2 regions of the Candidatus Allofournierella excrementavium genome follow, and region 2 is predicted to be linked to the other one. Evidence: predicted binding sites of a transcription regulator. Region 2 holds the regulator's gene; the other holds the start of a gene.
What was found. Region 2 encodes Rex, which represses fermentation and respiration genes when NADH is low (regulators of the CRP and FNR family bind a similar motif). Its sites were predicted from a motif close to ATTGTTAANNNNTTAACAAT; they were not measured.

Region 1 (6,816 bases), on a different contig from region 2:
GGATGCGCTCCAGCACCGGAGCGGTGTCGTGGAAGGAGATGCCCACATGGCGCACCCGGCCCTCCGCCTTCAGGGCGAAGGCCGTCTCGTAGGCGCGGCAGCTTTTATAGAACTCGAAGCGCCCGGCGCTCTGGGCGTGCATCAGGTACATGTCGAAGTACTCCACGCCGCAGGCCTCCAGCTGCTGTTCGAACAGGGGCCGGATGTCCGCCTCCTTCTCAAAGAAGGGAGGCGAGAGCTTGTCCGCCAGAATGTACTTCTCCCGGGGGTACCGGCTGGTGAGGGCGGCTTTCAGCGCCGCCTCGCTCTGGCCGTCGTGGTAGCCGTGGGCGGTGTCGAAGTAGCAAAAGCCCGCCGCCAAAAATTCGTCCACCATGCGGCAGGTGGTCTCGATGTCCACCTCCTCCCCTTTCATGGGCAGGCGCATGAAGCCAAAGCCCAGTTTTTTATCCGCAGGTCCGAACACAGGGCATCCCTCCTCTGGTCTTTTCTTTATTATACCTGCCTGCGCGCCGGTTGGCAACGCGGGGCCCTTTGTGATAAAATTACGGTAAACAGGGCCTCGCTGCCCTATACTGAATACGACGAACAACGGGCAAGGAGGCGCGTTTTTATGAGTGAAGCCATGTTGGACTGCGCGGTGGTGGGCGGCGGGCCCGCCGGGCTTTCGGCGGCCATCAACCTGCACCAGCGGGGCAAGAGCGTCCGGGTGCTGGGCGCGGGGGCGGGCCTTCTGGCCAAAGCCGAGCGGGTGGACAACTACCTGGGTCTGCCGGGGCTCTCCGGCAGCGAGATGCTGGCGGCCTTTGCCGACCATGCCAGATCGCTGGGCATCGTCCCGAAGGCGGGTCGGGTGACCAACGTGCTGCCCCTGGGCGACCGCTTCATGCTGAACTTCGACGGCAACATCCTGGAGGCCCGCACGGTCATTCTGGCCGGCGGCGTGGCCAAGGCCAAACCCATCGAGGGCGAGAGCGAGTTTCTGGGCCGGGGCGTGTCCTACTGCGCCACCTGTGACGGTATGCTCTACCGCGGCCGGGAGGTGGCGGTGTGGGGCCTTTCCCCCGAGGCGGCAGGCGAGGCGAACTTCTTGGCCTCCATCGGCTGCAAGGTGCGGTTCGTCTCCCCCAAGCGCCCGGCGGAGCTCAGCGATGCCATCGAGCATCTGCCCGGCGCGGTGCAGGCGGTGGGCGGCGGCCAGACGGTGGAGTGGATGCGGGTGGCGGGCCAGGAGCTGCCCATCCAGGGGCTGTTCATCCTGCGCAGCGCCATCGCGCCGGACACCCTGCTGCCCGGCCTTGCCATCGAGGACGGCTTTGTGAAGGTGGACCGGCACATGGCCACCAACATCGAGGGCGCCTTTGCCGCCGGGGACATCGCCGGCGCGCCGCTGCAGGTGGCGAAGGCGGTGGGCGAGGGCCTCATCGCGGGGCTTTCCGCCGCGGAATATCTGGACAAGCTGTGAACTCACGCAAAAAAGGGGCAGCCCCGCGGGCGGCCCCTTTTTTCTTTTGAGCAAGGCCGCGTCTTGGCCCCATTTTGTATTTACTCTTTGGCCGTTCCATGCTATATTCAAATCAAGGAACACCCCTTTAAAAAAGGAAAAGGAGGCCCCGCTCATGAACGTCCGCATCCCGAAACTTTTTCTGGCATTCCTGGCGCTGGCTCTGGCCCTGTGCGCCTGTTCCGCCAAGGAAGCGGCCTTCCAGACACCGGAGGAGGCCGGCGAGGCATTTCTGACGGAATTCTTCACCGCCAACGCCGACGGCCGCTACGATGCCTTCTCCCAGGCTTCCGTCATAGACGAGGCCGCCGTGACGGACTATTATGAAGGGCTTGCCCCCTGTGTCAGCCCCGAAGCACTGGACGTGCTCGTCGCCAACCGCACCCTGATGCGGTACGACGAGTTTTACGCGGGCAGGCAGGTGGAGGTGGCAGAAGTCCGGCTGGAAGGCACAGGCGACGACAACTTTGATTTCACCGTCAGCCTGACCGTGGACGGCGAGCCGGAGGAATACACAGGCCAGCTCTCGGCCGGGCCGCTGGACGGCAGTTATGCCGTGACCCGTTTTTACTGCGGCGGGATGTGACCTTTCGCCAAGCCAGCATCGACGCACACAAAAAGAGGGGCCGCCCCGCGGGGCGGCTCCTCTTTCTTTTGATTGGTTCTGAACGCCTTACATCAGGCTGCGGTAGAGCGCGGCGATCTCCTCCACGCTGGTGTCGCGGGGGTTGCCGGGACGGCAGGCGTCGGCATAGGCGCTCTCGGAGAGGAACTGCACGTCCTCCTCCTTCACGATGGCCTTCAGGTCGGCGGGGATGCCCACGTCCTGGCTCAGCTGCTTCACGGCGGCGCAGGCGGCCTTGCGGGCCTCGTCCAGGGTCATGGCGTCCACGCCTTCCACGCCCATGGCCTTGGCGATGTCGCGGTACTTCTCGCCGGTGGCGGGAGCGTTGTACTCCATCACGGTGGGCAGCAGGATGGCGTTGGCCACGCCGTGGGGGGTGTCGTAGACAGCGCCCAGGCTGTGGGCCATGGAGTGCACGATGCCGAGACCCACGTTGGAGAAGCCCTGGCCGGCGATGTACTGGGCCAGCGCCATGCCCTCACGGCCTTCCGGCTCGCCGGCGACGGCGCCCCGCAGGTGTTTCGCGATGAGCTCGATGGCCTTGAGATGGAACATGTCGGTCATCTCCCAGGCGGCCTTGGTGATGTAGCCCTCGATGGCGTGGGTCAGCGCGTCCATGCCGGTGGCGGCGGTGAGGCCCTTGGGCATGGTGGACATCATGTCCGGGTCCACCACGGCAACCTCGGGGATGTCGTTGGTGTCCACGCAGACGAACTTGCGCTTCTTCTCCACGTCGGTGATGACGTAGTTGATGGTCACCTCGGCGGCGGTGCCGGCGGTGGTGGGCACGGCGATGGTGAACACCGCGTGCTTCTTGGTGGGGGCAACGCCCTCCAGGCTGCGCACGTCGGCAAACTCGGGGTTGTTGGCGATGATGCCGATGGCCTTGGCGGTGTCCATGGAGGAGCCGCCGCCAATGGTCACGATGCAGTCCGCACCGCTGGTCTTGAAGGCCTCCACGCCGTGCTGCACGTTCTCGATGGTGGGGTTGGGCTTGATGTCGCTGTAAACTTCATAGGCAAAGCCCGCCGCCTCCAGCAGGTCGGTGACCTTCTTGGTCACGCCGAACTTCAAAAGGTCGGGGTCAGAGCAGACAAAAGCCTTTTTGTAGCCGCGGGCGGTCAGCTCGGGAACGATGTTCTCGATGGCGCCCTTGCCATGATAGGAAATGGTGTTCAGAACGATGCGGTTAGCCATTGGTATCCTCTCCTTTTCAGGTCAAACAAAACGTTTGCTTGGCGGAGTTTCTCCGTCTGTTACAAGTATAACAATCTATTCCCCGCAGGGCAAGGGAGCGTTTCGCATGAAAAACGCAAAAAAATTTTAGTCGCTTTGCAATATTTTCCTCACCTCAGGTGTTTACTCTGTGCCGGCGGGGAACACTAACCCCAAAACCGGCCGCACATTTCTTTAAAATTAAGGAGTCACACACATGAAAAAACTCGCTTTGACCCTCGCCCTCATCATGGCTGTTGCCGCCTTTGCCGGCTGCTCTTCCGCCCCCTCTTCTTCCGCGCCTTCCTCCGCGCCCAGCAGCAGCGCGCCGGCTTCCGAGCCCGCCTCTGAGCCTGCTTCCGAGCCCGCTTCCGAGCCTGCCAGCGAAGCCGAGCCCGGCAGCCTGGAGGCCCTGATGGACCAGGTGCTGGCCGCGGGCGACGCGGAGCAGATCCCCATGCTGATGCCCGCCGACCTGAACGGCGGCGCCAAGTACACCCCGCTCACCGAGGAGAACTCCGAGTACAACCTGGGCGTGACCCGTGACCGCTATGCCGACGGCATCGCCGCCGAGGCCGCCATGACTTCCGTGCCCTTCTCCGTCTGCCTGGTGAAGGCGAACAGCGCCGAGGAGGCCGAGCAGCTGGCCGCCAACATCGAGGCCAATGCCGACCCCCGCAAGTGGATCTGCGTGGAAGCCGAGAGCAAGATCGTGGACTTCTCCGGCGACACCGTCATCCTCATCATGACCAGCGCCGACCTGGCTGAGCAGCTGCACAGCGGCTTCACCGCCGCCGTGGCTGAGTAAGCCGTGAAACGCAAACTCGCATTCGCAGCCGCGGGGCTCTGCTTCGCGGCTGCCGCTGTTGTCATTGCGGTGGCAATGGGCCTGTTCGACCGCGGCATGCGCCCGGACGAGAACGGCATGTACACCGCCCACGGCCACTGGGTGGAGGCGCTGGACGGGCCCGACGTGGACAGTGCGGTGCGCTTTGGCGAAAAGCTGGAAAAGCTGAAGGCGGACCTGCTCACCGAGGAGAACCGCGCCTTTTACGCCATCGTGCCGGACAAGGGCTATTACCTGACCGACGAGGTGAGGCCCGCCACCGACTATCAGGCTCTGTTCTCCACGGTGGACAGCCAGCTGATGGGCAGCGGCATCGAAAAGATCGACCTGACCGGGGCGCTGACCCTGGAGGACTACTATTTCACCGACAGCCACTGGCGGCAGGAGCGGCTGGGCGGCGTGGTGGACGCGCTGGGCGCGGCCATGGGCTTTTCGGTGGACATGGACGGCTTTGACCCGGTGACGGTGGAAGGCTTCATCGGCGCCTACGGCAAGTACGGCGCGGACAAGCCGGAAGAACTGACCTATCTGGTCAGCGACGCCACCGTGGCCGCCGTGTGCGACAACTACCAGTACCCCGATTCCACCGCTGTCTACGACCTCGAACGCCTTGACACCGACGTGCCCTACGACGTGTTTTTGAGCGGGGCCAGCCCCCTCATCACCGTCGAGAGCCCCCTGGCGGCCACCGACAAGGAGCTGGTGGTGTTCCGGGATTCCTATGCCAGCAGCCTTGTTCCGCTGCTGCTGGGCCAGTACCGCAAGGTGACCCTGGTGGACATCCGCTACATGGTCAGCGGCCTTGTGCCCCAGTATGTGGAGTTCACCGACCAGGACGTGCTGTTTTTGTACAGCACCTACGTGGTGAACCAGAGCGCCATGCTGCGCTGAAGGCCCTGCGCGTTTTGACAAAGACCGGCGTTTTGCCCCGCATCTTTCGGGGCAAAACGCCGAACTTTTTTTGCCGGGGCTTGCAAACGCCACCGGGCTGTGCAATACTTGTGTGTAATATAAAAGGAGGTGGGTCAGATGGACTGCGCCCGGTGTGATGTGCATAGATTCGGCGGCAGGCCTTTGGCCTGCCGCCTTTCGCTTTATCATGGCACTGTCGTGCAGTGCATCGAGGGGAGGGTTCGCCCGTGAAAGGCTTCATTCTGCCCGCACGGGGAAAAAACATTCTGCTGGTGCTGCTGGGCAACGCGCTGTACGCCCTGGCGGTGGACATGTTCGTGCTGCCCTGCGGGCTCATCACCGGCGGCACAACGGGTCTGGCGCTGGCCACCCGCTACTGGCTGGACGTGCCGGTGGCCGGGTTCGTGCTGGTGTCCAACATCATCATGTTCGTGGTGGGCGCGGTGGCCATGGGCCGGTGGTTCGCCTTCAACACGGCGCTGTCCACCTTCTGCTACCCGCTGTTCCTGGACCTGTTCGCCCGCATCCCGGGCATCGACGGCTTCACCCGTGACCCCATGCTGGGCACCATCTTCGCCGGCGTGCTCATCGGCGTGGCCATCGGGCTGGTGATCGGCGCGGGGGCCTCCAGCGGCGGCATGGACATCCCGCCCATCGTGCTGAACAAGTACTTCGGCCTGCCGGTGGGCGCGGTGATGTACCTGCTGGATTTCCTCATCCTCATCGGCCAGATGGTCTTTGCCGACAAGGAGCAGATCCTCTACGGCATCCTGCTGGTGCTGCTCTACACCGTCATTCTGGAAAAGGTGTCGGTGATGGGCCACGCCAAGATCCAGGTGAAGATCCTCAGCGAAAAGAACGACGAGATCCGCCGCATCATCCTGCGGGTGCTGGACCGGGGCTGCACGGTGCTGCACGCCCAGACCGGCTACACCCAGACCGAGCGGGACATGCTGCTGACGGTGGTGACCAACCGGGAGCTGGCAAAGCTGAACCATCTGGTGCTGGAAACGGACCCCCAGGCCTTCATCGTCATCAGCTCGGTGAACGAGGTGCACGGCCGGGGCTTCACCCTTCAAAAGATCTACAAATAAGCGGCGCCGCGCCGGGCGAAGGAATGCGTCCGGCGCTCTTTGCGCCTGTGAGGCGGTGTTTTGTGTGAGAATGGAGAATGACCTGGGGCGCGACCCCATCCGCCGGCTGGTGCTGCGCATCGCCATCCCCAGCATGCTGGCGCAGTTCGTCAGCGTTTTATACAGCGTTGTGGACCGCATGTACATCGGCAACATCCCCGAGGTGGGCAATCTGGCCCTGGCGGGCGCGGGCGTGTGCGGCCCCATCGTGACCATGATCGGCTCGGTGGCCTTTCTGGTGGGCGTGGGCGGCTCGCCCCTGGTGAGCATCCGCATGGGCGCGGGCGACAACGAGGGCGCAAAGCGCATCCTTGCCAACTGCTTTGTGCTGCTGGTGGGGCTGGCGGCGGCCCTGATGGCCCTGGCCTACGCCACCCGGCGGCCGGTGCTGATGCTCTTCGGCGCCAGCGAGGCCAGCCTGCCCTATGCCGAGACCTACTATTCGGTGTATCTGACGGGCACCGTGTTCGCCCTGCTCTCCACCGGCATGAACCAGTTCATCATCTGCCAGGGCTTTGCCAAAAAGGGCATGCTCTCGGTGATGCTGGGCGCGGTGCTGAACATCGTGCTGGACCCGGTG
Region 2 (6,816 bases):
CAGGCGCGGGGCGCTCTCTGCGCCGGGGCTGAGGCGGAGCCGGTTCTTCTTCCCGCTCTTCCTCCCGGCGGGCGGCACGCTCGGCGCGGTCCTCCTGCCACAGAGCAAAACGCCCGGCCACGAGGTTCCACAGATCGCCCGGAGTGACGCCGGCGAACCACATGATACCCGCCGCCAGCAGCACCAGCAGCAGGATGTTGGCCGCCGGCCGGCCGCACAGCACCAGCAGGGTGCCGCCGACCACACCGCCCAGCACACCGCCGCCCAGCGCGCCCTGGCCCTGCTCATACAGGGCCTTGACGACCTGGACGAAATCCATGCCGGAGAGATTGACCCGGGAGAACACCACAGCGGTGCCGCACAGGAACATCATCAGGCACAGGGCCTTGGCGCACTTGGACCAGATGGGCAGGCCCAACGCCACCAGCACCGCCACATACAGCACCAGAAGCCCCAGCACATACATGCCCAGGCCGAACACGCCGAACAGCGCGGCGCGCATCCAGGCCCAGGCGGATTCGCCTTCCACGAAGATCATGGCCACCAGAACGGCGCCCAAGCCAAAAAGCAGGATGCTCCAGCTTTGGGCAATGTCCGGCTGGGGCCTGCGCCGCCGGCTGCCGGAGCCGTTTTTTCGGGTCGAAGTTTTCTTTGTCGCCATAGTGTTTTTGTATCCTCTTTCGCCTTGCGTTGGTATCGTTCGCCGCGGGGCGTCTGCCCACGCGGCGCGGAATGCTTAACTTAATTATTTTACCATCAACCGGGCGAATTGTAAAACCCAAATTTGGCGAACGGGGGCCCCCGAAAATGGAAGCGCCGGGGCGTTTTGCCACGGGCAAAGCTCGTTTATCGCCGCAGGTTCAGCACAAGTTCCACTTCATCTTCAAACACCGCCCCGGTCGGCACAAAGCCTTTGTTTCTGTAAAGGCCCAGCGCCCGGGCATTGTCTTTGCTGCAGGTCAAAACCACCCGGTCCGAAGCTCCGAAAGGCTTTGTTTTGATGTATGCAAGCACCTGGTCCAGGGCGGCGCTTCCATACCCCAGCCCTTGGTGCGACGCATCGATCATCATGTGCCATATATCGTATTCCGGGACATCATAGTCGTAGATCACCATCACATAGCCGACCATCGTATCATTTTCATAGATGCCGAAGGGCTGGCATTGCTGCCTGTAAACATACGCCTGGGCAAGGCTGCGGATGGGGTGTGAAACGAAGCGCTCCTGTTCGGGCGCAAGTTTCAAATTGAACGCTTCCACAAAATTTTCTTCGGTGATTTTTTCAAGATGGGTCATAAATACCTCCACAAATCATTCCTGGTTCATCTGCAAACTGATTTTGCGCGAACATCTTGTGAAGGGCAGCAGACCGCATAAAAAAAGCCGCGGCAAACAAGCCGCGGCAAAGCCTATGAAGCACTCACAATGCGACCGGGGCCCTCAAAAGATATTCAGCTCGTGCATTCGTTCCGCTGTTTTTCATAGTTGAGCACCCCGCTTTCTATCTGGATTTATTTCATCATAAACCCCGTCCTCAAAAATGTCAACAATGGAAAGCGCCGGGGCCTTCAGCCCCGGCGTTCGATCTCGCCATACAGGTAATCCAGCGCGTCGTTCAAACTGCCCAGCTGGTCGATCAGGCCCTCGTGCACCGCCTGCTGGCCGGTGAGCACCGTGCCCACATCCATCACCAGCTCGCCGGTGTGCATCATCAGTTCCACAAAGCGTTCCTTGCTGATCTTCGAGTGGCTCTCCACAAAACCGGCGATGCGCTCCTGCATCTGCTCGAAATAGCGCATGGTCTGGGGCACGCCCAGCACCAGCCCGGAATGGCGCACCGGGTGGATGGTCATGGTGGCGGTGGGCACGATGAAACTGCGCCGACCGCTGACCGCCAGCGGGATGCCGATGGAGTGGCCGCCGCCCAGCACCAGCGTGGCGCTGGGCTTGCTGACCCCGCTGATGAGTTCTGAGAGGGCCAGGCCCGCCTCCACGTCGCCGCCCACCGTATTCAGGATGACCAGCAGCGCCTCGATGTCCGGGTCCTCCTCGATGGCCACCAGCTGGGGGATCACGTGCTCGTATTTGGTCACCTTCTGGCTCTGGTCCGCGCTGACGTGGCCCTCGATCAGCCCCACCACCGTCAGGCAGTGGATGGCGTGGCGGCCCTTGGTGCGGATCACCGAGCCGGTGTCCATCATATATTCCTGTTCCAGTTTTTCCTGCTCCACCTGCGCATCGGTGGGCGGCTGCTTGTTCTCGTTCGGTTCCATGGCTTTGTGCGCCTCCTTTTCGGTCTTCCCTGACAGTGTTCCCCCCTTCGGGCCTCAGTTATACAAAAAGACGCAGTGTGTTCAAAAACTTTGTATTCTGTTTGACAAAGCCGCTTCAAAGATTATACTATATAAAAAGGGCGTCTGTTTTCGGCGCTTTGCCCCGGTCTGTGGTCCGCAGCACAGCCGGGCCGGGGAATAAAAAGCGGCCTGCTGCTGCTTTGCCTTTTGCAAGCCACGCTTGAAGAATCTGATAAAAGATGGTGAAACGAATGAACAACTCTCAGGGCAAGGTATCACTGCCGGTCATCAAACGGCTGCCGAAGTACTACCGCTACATCGCGCAGCTGCACAAATCCGGCGTGGCGACAATTTCTTCCAGCGAACTGGCCCGCATGATGGGCACCACCGCCAGCCAGGTCCGGCAGGACTTCAACTGCTTCGGCGGCTTCGGGCAGCAGGGCATCGGCTACAATGTGGAAGTGCTGGAAAAAGAGATCGGCCATCTTCTGTTCGGCCACGGCGAAAAGCTGCCCACCATCCTGCTGGGCGCCGGCCGCCTGGGCACCGCCGTGTCCCGCTTTCTGACCACCGACACCAACGGCTACAACCTGCTGGCGGTGTTCGACATCCGTCAGGAACTGGTGGGGCACGATTTGGACGGTGTGCCCATTCATCACATCGACGAACTGGACGAGTTCTGCAAGGCCAACCACCCCACCGTTGCGGTGCTGTGCCTGCCCCGGGAGAGCGCGAAGGAAGTTTCCGGCCAGCTGGTAGAGCTGGGCATCAAGGGCTTCTGGAATTTCAGCCACTATGACCTCTCCGTCGCCTACCCCAACGTCACTGTGGAGAACGCCCACCTGGGCGACAGCCTGATGAGCCTGGGGTACCGGCTGCGCAACAAATAAACACCACAACGAAAGTGAGCGTCCCTCGTTTATGGCTAAACTTTATTACCGCTACGGCGCGATGAACAGCGGCAAAAGCACCGCTCTGATGCAGGTGGCATTCAACTACGAAGAGCGGGGCATGCGGGTGTTCATCCTCAAGCCCAGCATCGACACAAAGGGCGGAGAATGCCTGCTCAGCCGCCTGGGCGTGAGCCGCCCGGTGGACAAGGCCGTCACCCCCGACATGGACGTGTTCGAGCTGGTAAAACAGGAGGCGGCCCGCGGCGACAAGCCCCTGGCCTGCGTGCTCACCGACGAGAGCCAGTTTTTCACCCCCCAGCAGGCGGAACAGCTGTTCATGGTGACCGTGAAGCTGAACATCCCCGTCATCGCCTACGGTCTGCGCACCGACTTCTCCATGCAGGGGTTCCCCGGCTCCACCCGCCTTCTGGAACTGGCCCACGCCATTGAGGAGATGAAGACCATCTGCACCTGCGGGCGCAAAGCCACCTGCAACGGGCGCAAGGTGAACGGCGAATTCGTGTTCGAGGGCGACCAGGTGGCCATCGACCAGGAGAACAACGTGGAATACCAGAGCCTTTGCGCGCAATGCTATTTTGCCGAGCGGGAAAAGTTCTATCAGCGGCATCCCAAAGTCCGCGTTTGACCTGCCTCCAGTTTTGTTGCAGACACCAGCCGGGAACCGAAGTTCCCGGCTGGTTTTTCTTGTGTTTTTTCCGTCCTCATGCTACAATAAAAACAAATCCGCAATTTGTGTTTTTATCATAAGGGAGGTGCCGGCATGCCGAAGGTGGCCTATTCCGAGGCGCAGCGGGAACAGATCCGCAGGGATCTTGTGGCCGTGGGCCTGGAACTGATGACAAAGCAGGGCATCCAGCACACCACGGTGGAGCAGATCTATCAGAAGGTGGGCATCTCCCGTTCCTTTTTCTACACCTTCTTCCCCACCAAGGAGGACCTGGTGGTGGAGATGCTCTATCTCCAGCAGCCCAGGGTGGTGGCGTATGCCCGGCAGCTGCTGGCCGACCCCAAGCTGGACTGGCGGCAGGCCGTCACCAGATTTCTTCGCATCTGCTGCTACGGTGAGCGCAACGGCATCGCGGTGCTCACGGTGGAAGAGCAGCAGAAGATTTTCCACCGCCTGTCTCCCGAGAGCTATCAGTCTTTCCGGGAAAAACAGCAGCGGCTGTTCGGACAGCTGATGGAAATTTTCGGTGTGCGCCCCACTCCCGAGCGCATCAGCCTGTTCACCAATCTCTGTCTTGCGGTGATGGTCATCCAGCGGGCCATCCCCGGCAGCCTTCCCCTGCTTGTCCCCGAGGCGGCGGAGGCCACCATCGATGTGCAGATAAACTCGATCGTGGACTGGCTGGCTTCCCTGCGCGCCCAGGACGCCCAAAACCAATAACTTTGCGGCCCGTTTGGCCCCTTTTGGCGGTGTTTTTCAAACGGGCCATTCTTCAGCTCGCAATAAAGACAAATTCAAGATTTTATCTTTATACAGAATTTTCTCCGTCTTGCGGCGGAGAGATAATAAACACTCAGGAGGATTTTGAAATGGGAATTTTCAGCAAGCTGTTCAAGGGCCCGGAGATCGACATGGAAAAGAGCGCCGCCAACGCCAAAAAGATGCGGGCGCTGTTTGACCATGTGGTGGAGGGCGGCAGTGAATACCGGCTCATTTTCGGCTACACCGAGGATGTGAGCCGCTTCAACTACGGCTTTGTCCACGGCAGCAAGACCAAGATCGGCAATCTCATCGTTGGCTGGAACGAGGCACAGGAAACCATCGTGGTGGTGCCCACCGTGCCTGACCTTTCCGGCTGCGGCGACCCCACTTTCTACCGCCGCGCCGACATTTTGAAGGCCTATCGGAACAAATATCCCACCGACGCTTTTGTCATTTACCCGGACAAGCGGGGCTACATCGCCATCAACGCCTACGACTGGCTGGAGGACGAGAGCCTGTACGTCTATGTGTCCCAGGACGAGGAACTGGCCGCCTTCACCGAGTTCTTTATGAACCGCTTTGCGAAGAAGTGAGGCTGTGATGCCCTGGGACGAGCTTTTCTGGATGTTTGTCCTGCTCACGGTGCTGGCAATTTTCGGGCAGCTGTGGTTCCATTTTGTGGATTCACTGCTGGAGCGGGCAAAGCGCCTGCTGTTCCGCCGCGGGCAGCCGCCGGTCTGGCACACGCTGCCCGGCGAAAAGGAGGATGACGATGGACATCAATGAAATCATGAACCGCGCGAAGGCCGCGCAGGCGCAGGCTCTGGCAAGTCTGCACGAAACGGAGGAAAAAGCCGATGCTCTGGCCAGCTCTTCTTCCCCTGAACCGGCCGCCCCGCCGGAGGAAGCCGCCGCCCGGGAGGCAGAACAGATGGCCGCGAACGCCCGGCGGCAGGTGGAGATCCTCGGGCAGGTGTTCGACGGCCAGACGATGGCACAGATGGCGGCGAATGAGGAACAGCTGCAACAGATGATGGAGCAGCGGGTGGCCGAAGCCGCTTCTGCCAGCACCGAAGCCGTAATGAACCAGCTGTTCGGCGAGGACATGGGCGTGCTGGCCGCCGCACTGGAGACCCTTGCCATGGACAACAACTGTGAAGGAGAAGGCCTTGACGAAGAAGAAGAGACCGATGACGCTCTCTACGCTCTGCTGGACGAGACCATGGCGCGGCTGGAGGCTCTGCCCGAGCCCGCTCCCGTGGAATACGGCAGAGACCCGGCACTTTGGGGCCGGTTCGGCATCCTGCTCTCGGGCATCGTGTCCACCCTCAACGACCACAGCCTGGACGGGCTGGACGTGGAGGAACACATCCCCGTGCTGGAACAGCAGGTCCTGTCGGTGGTGCGCCGCTCCTGGGGCATCGATGGGCGGGGCGGCCTTTTGGAAACTCTCCGCTACCTGAGCCAGGGCGGATACACCGAGCGCTACCGCTTTTACTGTGAGGCGGAAACGCCGGAGGAGCTGATGACCGGCGACGAGGACGAGGACGACCGGGAGGGCGTTGTCCGCGCCTGGGCCTTTGCCCAACACTACAAGGGACGGTACTCCCCTGCCTTCATGGCCGGCTGGGACGTGGGCCGTGCCGCCATGCTGGCCCGCTGGGGCAGCTACCTGGGCTGGATCACCCCGGAAGAGGCCCAGGGCATCCTGTGGGACCTGGCACAGCGGGCCGCCCAGGACCTGGGCGACTGGCGAGAATTCGCCCAGTCCTATCTCTTCGGCGGCCTGATGTGGAAGCTGCTCTGCAACAGTCCCGCGGCAGGATACCTGGGCTATCTGGCCGACGCGGCCACCACCCTTCTGGTGGGCAAGGCCGACGGTTCCGGCGGCCAGTGGCGCGACTTTGCCTGGCCCGCCCGGCGCAGGCTGGGATTCACCCTGTAACATAAAAGCAAACAAAAAGCCCCTTTGCGAAAGTTCCGCAAAGGGGCTTTGCTTTACAGCTTTGCAGCGGCGGCTCAGCCGTCCCGCTGCTTTTTGATGACCTTCAGGCGGGAGAAATCCTCCCGTTCCTTTTCCTCCAGCACCTCGGTGATGTACTTGATGGTGGCGGTAAACTGGGGGATCATGATGTTGTTCAGGGCGTTAGCCCGCTTCTGGGTCTTCTGGATGGCCACA

Region 1: fucO (lactaldehyde reductase) is a predicted target of Rex. The motif match lies at 3,382-3,401, and genes of this name have one in related genera.

What each region holds. Positions count from the first base shown of each region.
Region 1 covers NZ_DBGFPE010000048.1:18,096-24,911, forward strand. Annotated here, with positions in the region: gene ACMI1Q_RS11465 (aldo/keto reductase) at 1-466, opposite strand, end outside; gene ACMI1Q_RS11470 (NAD(P)/FAD-dependent oxidoreductase) at 614-1,465, shown strand; gene ACMI1Q_RS11475 (hypothetical protein) at 1,620-2,090, shown strand; gene fucO (lactaldehyde reductase) at 2,178-3,326, opposite strand; gene ACMI1Q_RS11485 (hypothetical protein) at 3,562-4,152, shown strand; gene ACMI1Q_RS11490 (hypothetical protein) at 4,156-5,082, shown strand; gene ACMI1Q_RS11495 (YitT family protein) at 5,331-6,197, shown strand; gene ACMI1Q_RS11500 (MATE family efflux transporter) at 6,268-6,816, shown strand, end outside.
Region 2 covers NZ_DBGFPE010000042.1:14,967-21,782, forward strand. Annotated here, with positions in the region: gene ACMI1Q_RS10000 (DNA translocase FtsK) at 1-661, opposite strand, end outside; gene ACMI1Q_RS10005 (GNAT family N-acetyltransferase) at 847-1,296, opposite strand; gene ACMI1Q_RS10010 (ClpP family protease) at 1,569-2,273, opposite strand; gene ACMI1Q_RS10015 (redox-sensing transcriptional repressor Rex) at 2,534-3,184, shown strand; gene ACMI1Q_RS10020 (thymidine kinase) at 3,216-3,833, shown strand; gene ACMI1Q_RS10025 (TetR/AcrR family transcriptional regulator) at 3,969-4,595, shown strand; gene ACMI1Q_RS10030 (hypothetical protein) at 4,745-5,230, shown strand; gene ACMI1Q_RS10035 (hypothetical protein) at 5,238-5,423, shown strand; gene ACMI1Q_RS10040 (DUF1266 domain-containing protein) at 5,410-6,582, shown strand; gene ACMI1Q_RS10045 (V-type ATP synthase subunit D) at 6,657-6,816, opposite strand, start outside.